Regions from separate parts of the Kitasatospora sp. NPDC048365 genome, predicted to be linked through region 1. Evidence: riboswitches for the same ligand, from Rfam matches in the RefSeq annotation. Region 1 holds a riboswitch; the other holds the start of a gene.
What was found. Region 1 has a riboswitch for FMN ahead of ACGFX4_RS32870 (riboflavin synthase). Riboswitches for the same ligand answer to the same signal wherever they lie in the genome.
Positions count from the first base shown of each region.

Region 2: another riboswitch for FMN. It lies ahead of ribB (3,4-dihydroxy-2-butanone-4-phosphate synthase); the one in region 1 lies ahead of ACGFX4_RS32870 (riboflavin synthase).

Region 1 covers NZ_JBICYJ010000043.1:68,029-71,423, forward strand. Annotated here, with positions in the region: gene ACGFX4_RS32860 (bifunctional 3,4-dihydroxy-2-butanone-4-phosphate synthase/GTP cyclohydrolase II) at 1-316, opposite strand, end outside; gene ACGFX4_RS32865 (nicotinamide riboside transporter PnuC) at 313-951, opposite strand; gene ACGFX4_RS32870 (riboflavin synthase) at 948-1,610, opposite strand; FMN riboswitch at 1,794-1,921, opposite strand; gene ACGFX4_RS32875 (SCO4226 family nickel-binding protein) at 2,117-2,365, shown strand; gene ACGFX4_RS32880 (MSMEG_1061 family FMN-dependent PPOX-type flavoprotein) at 2,421-3,086, shown strand; gene ACGFX4_RS32885 (FAD-dependent oxidoreductase) at 3,245-3,395, shown strand, end outside.
Region 2 covers NZ_JBICYJ010000005.1:172,958-176,352, forward strand. Annotated here, with positions in the region: gene ACGFX4_RS07045 (PucR family transcriptional regulator) at 1-957, shown strand, start outside; gene ACGFX4_RS07050 (GNAT family N-acetyltransferase) at 1,027-1,581, shown strand; FMN riboswitch at 1,628-1,758, shown strand; gene ribB (3,4-dihydroxy-2-butanone-4-phosphate synthase) at 1,987-2,640, shown strand; gene ACGFX4_RS07060 (hypothetical protein) at 2,696-3,043, opposite strand; gene ACGFX4_RS07065 (serine/threonine-protein kinase) at 3,191-3,395, opposite strand, start outside.

The DNA of each region.
Region 1 (3,395 bases):
TGGAGACGCCGTCCCGGGCGTCGACGGAGACGGCGTACGCGGTGCCCTTGCGGTCCTCGTTGACCTGGGTCATCGGGGGCAGCTTGAGCCGGTCGAGCTCGTCGCCGGTCATCGGGACGCAGATCACGCCGGAGGAGTAGCGGATGGTGAAGGCCATCAGCTCGGGCGTGGCGGCGGAGGCGGCGAAGACGATGTCGCCCTCGTTCTCGCGGTCCTCGTCGTCCACCACGATCACCGGGCGGCCGAGGGCGATGTCGGCGACGGCGCGCTCGACGGGGTCGAGGACCAGCTCGTCGCGGGTCGGGTCGTCAGTCATGCCAGGGCCCCCTTCGGGCTGGTGACGGTACGGGTACGGGCCTTCGTCCACCAGCCGGCCAGGCCGAGCAGGACCAGGACGAAGTAGATGGAGAAGGTGAGCGCGGAGAAGACGTACCCGTGGGTGTACGAGTACGGGACGCCGATCAGGTCGACGGCGATCCAGGCGAACCAGAACTCCACCCAGCCGCGGGCCTGGGCGTACATCGCGGCCAGCGTGCCGACGAAGATGTACGCGTCCAGCCAGGGCGCCCAGGAGAGCTTGGGGAAGGCGGTGAAGAGCTCGGCGACGGCGAGGGTGCCGAGCGCGGCGCCGCCCACCAGGACCGCCCGCTCGCGCCAGTCGGCGAAGCGCACCGCGATCTCGCCGGTGTCCCGCCGCCCGCGGCGCCACTGGGTCCAGCCCCAGACCGCGGCGGTGATCACGATCAGCTGCTTGCCGATCAGGCCGGGGGCCTGGCCGCCCCAGTACGCCGCGATCAGCACCGCGCCGGCCAGCAGCTGGAGCGGCCAGCTCCACACCGAGCGGCGCCAGCCGAGGGCCAGGGCGCCGAGGCCGATCAGGTTGCCGATCATGTCGGCCCACTTCACCTGCTCGCCGAAGGCGGTGAACGCTATGCCGGTCAGCCAGCTCATTCGGTGCCTCCGGCGAGGGTGTCGGGGAGGGTGCGGGTGTCGAGCAGCCGCTCGACGTACTTGGCGAGGACGTCCACCTCCAGGTTGACCGGGTCGCCGACGGACTTGGCGCCGAGCGTGGTCAGTTCGAGGGTGGCCGGGATGAGCGAGACGGTGAAGGAGTCCAGGGCCGCCTCGACCACGGTGAGGCTGACACCGTCGACGGTGATCGAGCCCTTCTCCACCAGGTAGCGGGTGATGGACTGCGGGAGCGAGAAGCGCAGCACCTCCCAGCGCGGGTTACCCTCGGCGTCCAGGTCGCCGGGCTCGCGGGAGAGCAGGGCGCCGGTGGCGTCCACGTGACCCTGCACCAGGTGGCCGCCGAGCCGGGCGCCGAGCGCCATGGCACGCTCCAGGTTGACCCGGGAGCCGGGCTTCAGGCTGCCGAGGCTGGAGCGGACCAGCGTCTCGCGCATCACGTCGGCGCTGAACTCGCCGGTGGCCTTCGCCAGTTGCTCGTTGTCGTCGAGGACGGTCAGGCAGACGCCGTTGACCGCGATCGAGTCGCCGTGCCGGGCGTCGGACACCACGACCGGGCCACGCAGGCGGATCCGCGAGGAGTCGCCGATCTCCTCGATGGAGACGACCTCGCCGAGCTCTTCGATGATGCCGGTGAACACCCGGGTTCTCCTCGCGCTGGTAGGGCGCGGACTCCGGGGCGGCACATGGGAGTTGACACGGACAGGCGGTACGCGCGGCAACGGGACCGCTCCACCTCCGGGCGTCGTCGCCGCGGAAGGGAGTTCTCCCGTTCCGTTCCGCGCAGGCACCCCGGGAGGGGCCTGCGGTCGTACCTGGTCCGTCGCGCACGCCTCCCATCCGGACTTTAACCGTCGGTCCAGGAATTTCACCTGGTCAACCGGCCGCTGGCTGCGGACGGGTCGCGGACTGTAACCGCCGGTTCGGATTTTCACCGACCCCGGAGTGCGCTGAACGTCACTGCTACTGCTGCCAGCATTCTGCCACGCCGGGCACCGCAGCAGGAGGGATGTGTCATGTGGTCTGTTTCACGCCGCGACCGCCCGGTCACGGGGAATAGCCGGCCCCGCCCGGGCGCGACACATCACCGGACCGGGCGCACCCTGGGAGGAGCGAACGAGCGACCCCGCACGGAGGTGTGAGCGCGATGCCCATGTTCATGGATGTCCACCACGGGATGACCGGCATCACCGAGGAGCAGTTGAAGGCGGCGCACCAGGCCGACCTGTCGATCGAGGGCGAGGAGGGCGTGCACTTCCAGCAGGCCTGGGCCGACCCGGAGTCGGGCACGGTCTACTGCCTGTCCAACGCCCCCAGCCGGGAGGCCGTGCAGAAGATCCACGAGCGGACCGGCCACCCGGCCGACGAGATCCACCCGGTGCCGCTGGTGGTCTGAGCGCCGGCCCACAACCCGTTCCCCGACGATCGCCCGTCGGCTAGATTGCCGGTACGTGACGACGACTCCGCCGCAGACCGGCTCCCTGTTCGACGCCCTTCGGTCCACCGCCGTCCGCGACACCGCGCGGCTGCGGGAACTGTACGAGCGGCCCAGCGACCTGGTGAGCCGCAAGGCGGTGGACCGGATCCACGACGCGGCCCGCCGCTTCATCGCCTGCGCCTCCCTGGTCTTCGTGGCCAGCGCCGACGCGGACGGCCACTGCGACGCCACCCCGCGCGGCGGCCCGGCGGGATTCGTCGCGGTGCTCGACGAGTTCACCGTCGCGATCCCGGACGCCACCGGCAACAAGCGGCTCGACACCCTCCACAACATCGTCTCCACCGGCCGGGCCGGACTGCTGTTCGTCGTCCCCGGCCGGGAGACCACCCTGCGGATCAACGGCCGGGCCTGCGTCTCCGACGACCCGGAGCTGCTCGCCCGACTCACCCCCGTCGGCAAGCCGCCGCGCAGCGCGATCGTGGTGGCCGCCGAGGAGGTGTACCAGCACTGCCCGAAGTCCTTCCTGCGCGGCAACGCCTGGAAGCCCGAGCGGTGGCTCGCCCCGGACGCGATGCCCAGCTCCGCCGAGATCACCCTCTCCCACCTGCGCGACCCCTCGCTGACGATGGAGGACATCGTGCAGTCCGAGCGGGAGTCGCTGCTGTACCGGTACGAGTAGCCGGCACGAGCAGCCGGTACGAGCAGGACACCCAAGTAGTTCTTCGAGCCACCATAGGTCCGACTTATGGCCCCATAAGCCGGACCCCCGTACCGCCCGGACACCGGCGGCGAAAGGCTGGGCCCGTCCCCACCAGCCCCAGCCGAAGGAATCCGCCCATGCCTCGCCCCGTCCGGGTCGCGATCGTCGGTGCCGGCCCCGCCGGGATCTACGCCGCCGACGCGCTGCTGAAGTCCGAGCTCGCCGCCGACCCGGGGGTGTCCATCGACCTGATCGAGCGCCTCCCCGCGCCCTTCGGCCTGATCCGCT
Region 2 (3,395 bases), on a different contig from region 1:
AGCGAGCCCGCGAGCGGCCCGGCCGGCACCACCGGCCCGGGCGTCGCCACCGAGCCCGTGCCGGTCGGCCCGCCCGGCGACACCCCGTTCGACGGCTGGCTGCTGCACCCCCACACCGCGCCCGGTCCGACCGCCACCACCATGCTGCACGGTCTGGCCGAGCTGCTCGCCCCGCTCGCCACCCGCGCCCGCGCGGCCGCCGGCGCCGCCCGGCAGACCGGCGGCCGGCTCCTGGAACTGCTCGGCGGATCCACCGACCCCGAGGCCGAACGGGCCCTCGCCCACTCCGGCCTCCCGCTGAACCACCCGCTCACCCCGGTCGCCGCCCGGATCGACAGCACCGCCGAGACCTGGACGGCCGCCGCCCTCGCCGAGGCGCTGCACGAGCTGACGGACGCCCCGTTCCTCGCCGCCCCCGACGGGCGCGGCGGCGCGATCGCCCTGTGTGCGGCACCCGAGGCCGCCGTCGCCGCCACCCTCGCCCGGGTTCTCCCGCGCCTGGAGGCCCGGCTCACCAGCCGCCGCCGGGTCAGCCTCGGCATCGGCCCCACCGTCGAGCCGCGCGCCGCCGAACTCCGCGCGGCCCTCGTCCAGGCCGACTACGCGCTGCGCACCCGCCCGCCCGGCGCCGTCGGCCGCAGCTGCGACCTGACCTCCGTCGACACCCTGCTGCGCGGCCTGCCCGCCGAGGTCGCCACCGCCTACCGCCGGCGGCTGCTCGCCCCGCTGGTCGAGCACGACCGCGCCAACGGGGTCTCGCTCGTGGACACCCTGGACGCGTTCCTCCGACACAGCGCCTCCTGGGCCCGCACCGCCGAGGCGTTGAGCATCCACGTCAACACCGTCCACTACCGGGTCAAGCGGATCGAGGAGCTGACCGGCCGCAACCTGCTGCACCTCCAGGACCGCCTCGACCTCTGGGCGGCCCTGCGGATCGCCCCGGCACCGCACCCCTGACGGGGGACGGCCGGCACCAGGGCGGAAATTCCTTTGCAGGGCGCGCGGGTCGCCCACGATCCTCTCGGGATGGACCTTCCTCAGCCGGTGATCGACCTCGACGACCTGACCCTCCGCCGCTTCGAGGAGGCGGACCTGCCCGAGTTCCTCAGGGTCATCGACGAGTCGCTGGAGCATCTGGCGCCCTGGATGGCCTGGACCACCGAGCACACCCCGGAGCGGACCGCCGAGTTCCTCGCGCGCCGCGGCGAGAAGTGGGAGAGCGGGCAGGCGTACAGCTACGCGATCGTGCTGGACGGTGCGATCGTCGGCGCGATCGAGCTGTTCCGCGGCGAGGGCGCCCCGGACAACAGCCGGGAGATCGGCTACTGGCTGCACCCCGCCGCCACCGGCCGGGGCCTGGTCACCCGGGCCGCCCGAGCGGTGGCCGCGCAGGCCTTCCGCCTCCCCGAGGTCGACTGGGTCGAGATCGTCCACGACCCGGCGAACCTGGCCAGCGGGGCCGTCCCGGCCCGCCTCGGCTTCACCGTCCACCTGCGCCGCCCCGCCGAACGGCACGCCCCGGCGGAGACCGGCGAGGACCAGGTCTGGCGGCTGACCCGCGCCCGGGCGTGTGCCGACTGACACATCCTCAGGCGGCCTCCGGTGTGCCATGATCGTCGCTGAGTGTTCGCGCGCTCCGGGGTCGGTGCAATTCCGAACCGGCGGTGAAAGTCCGCGACCCGGCCGAAGCCATCGGCCGGTTGACCTGGTGGAACTCCAGGACCGACGGTGAAAGTCCGGATGGAAGGCAGTGCGCGGCGAGTTGTCGTCCGACCCGGCCGGCTCCCCTGCGGGCGCACCGGCCGTGCGGACGTGCTGCTCGCTCAATTCCCCCGGAACGGCGTCCGCGCATCCGGGCAGACATCCGGTGCGGCGCCGTCCATGGCTGGGGGGCCGTCGTGCGCCCGCACGCGCCCTCCCGCATGGCCGCGTTCTCTCGCAGATCAGTGAATCCCCACCGGGATTCCCGACCTCAGGAGAGAGCAGATGGCAACCACGATGACCACCACCACCCCCACCGACCGCCTCCAGCAGGTCGCCCGGGCGGTCGAGGCCTTCCGGCGCGGGGAGTTCGTCCTCGTCTTCGACGACGAGTCCCGCGAGAACGAGGGCGACCTGATGGTGGCCGCCGAGTACACCGACGAGACCGCGATGCGGTACATGCTGGACCACACCTCCGGCGTGGTCTGCGCGGCGGTGCCGTACGAGCGGTGCGAGGAGCTGGACCTGCCGCAGATGGCGGAGGACAACTCCGGGCTGCACGGCACCGCGTTCACCGTCTCCGTCGACCTGGTCGCCGGCGGCACCACCGGCATCCCGGTCGACGAGCGGGCCCGCACTGTGCAGGCGCTGGCCGACCCGGCGGCCCGGCTGGCGGACTTCGCCCGGCCCGGGCACGTCTTCCCGGTGCGCGCCGCCCGCGGCGGGGTGCTGGAGCGCGACGGGCACACCGAGGCGGCGGTCGACCTGTCCCGGCTGGCCGGGCTGTCCGGTGTGACCACGATGTGCGAGGTGGTCCGCCCGGACTGGTCGATGGCCCGCCCGGACGACCTGCGGGCGCTCGCCGAACGCGACGGGCTCGCCCTGATCTCGGTCGGTGACCTGGCCGCCTACCGCAGGGACACCGAGCCGGCCTCCTGACCCGGCGGCTCCGCCACCGCTCCGCCGTGTCGACGAGGTGGAGCGGTGGCGGCGGTCAGGGCCGGAGCGCGGCCGTGACGAGGTCGTGCACTCGCTGCTGATGGTCCAGGTAGGCCAGCAGAGCCGCCGCCAACTGTGCGGCAGATTCCAGCGTTTCCGGACGGAGTTCCGCGACGAGCTGCAGGTGGCTGCGGACCCGGACCAGCGCCGGCTGGCCGACGTGGAAGTGGGCGGACGAGGACTCCAGGTGCAGCGCGAGGTACGGCACGGCGAGCGAAGCCGTCATCCGCTCCTCGTAGCTGCCGAAGGAGGACCAGACGACGACCGGCCCGTCCGCCGTGGCGACCAGGCAGATGCTCGGGCGGCCTACGACGTCGACGGTGCTGGTGGCGTGGCTGTCCAACTCCCGGGGCAGCAGCTCCGGGCGGTCGAGCAGGTGGAGGGCGTCCCGGAGGAGGGTCGCAAGGTCGGCGGCGATCGGGCAGTCACCTCGGGAGTCGTCACGGGCGGAGCGGCCCGGCCATCGTAGGCGGTGGCGACTCGGGCGCGCTCAGAGGGCGAGGGTGCGCCAGCCCTGGGTGATCTGGTCGCGCACGGCGTCGGCGAGCGGCGCCGACGGGCCCGGACGGGCCGTCAGGAGGTCGGCGAGCGCCGCGCCGTCCGCCGGGCGGGCCGCCGGGTCGGAGGTCAGGGCCCGGGTGACGACCGCCGCGAGGGCCGGGTCGAGGGCCTGCACGGCGCCGAGGGCGAGCGGC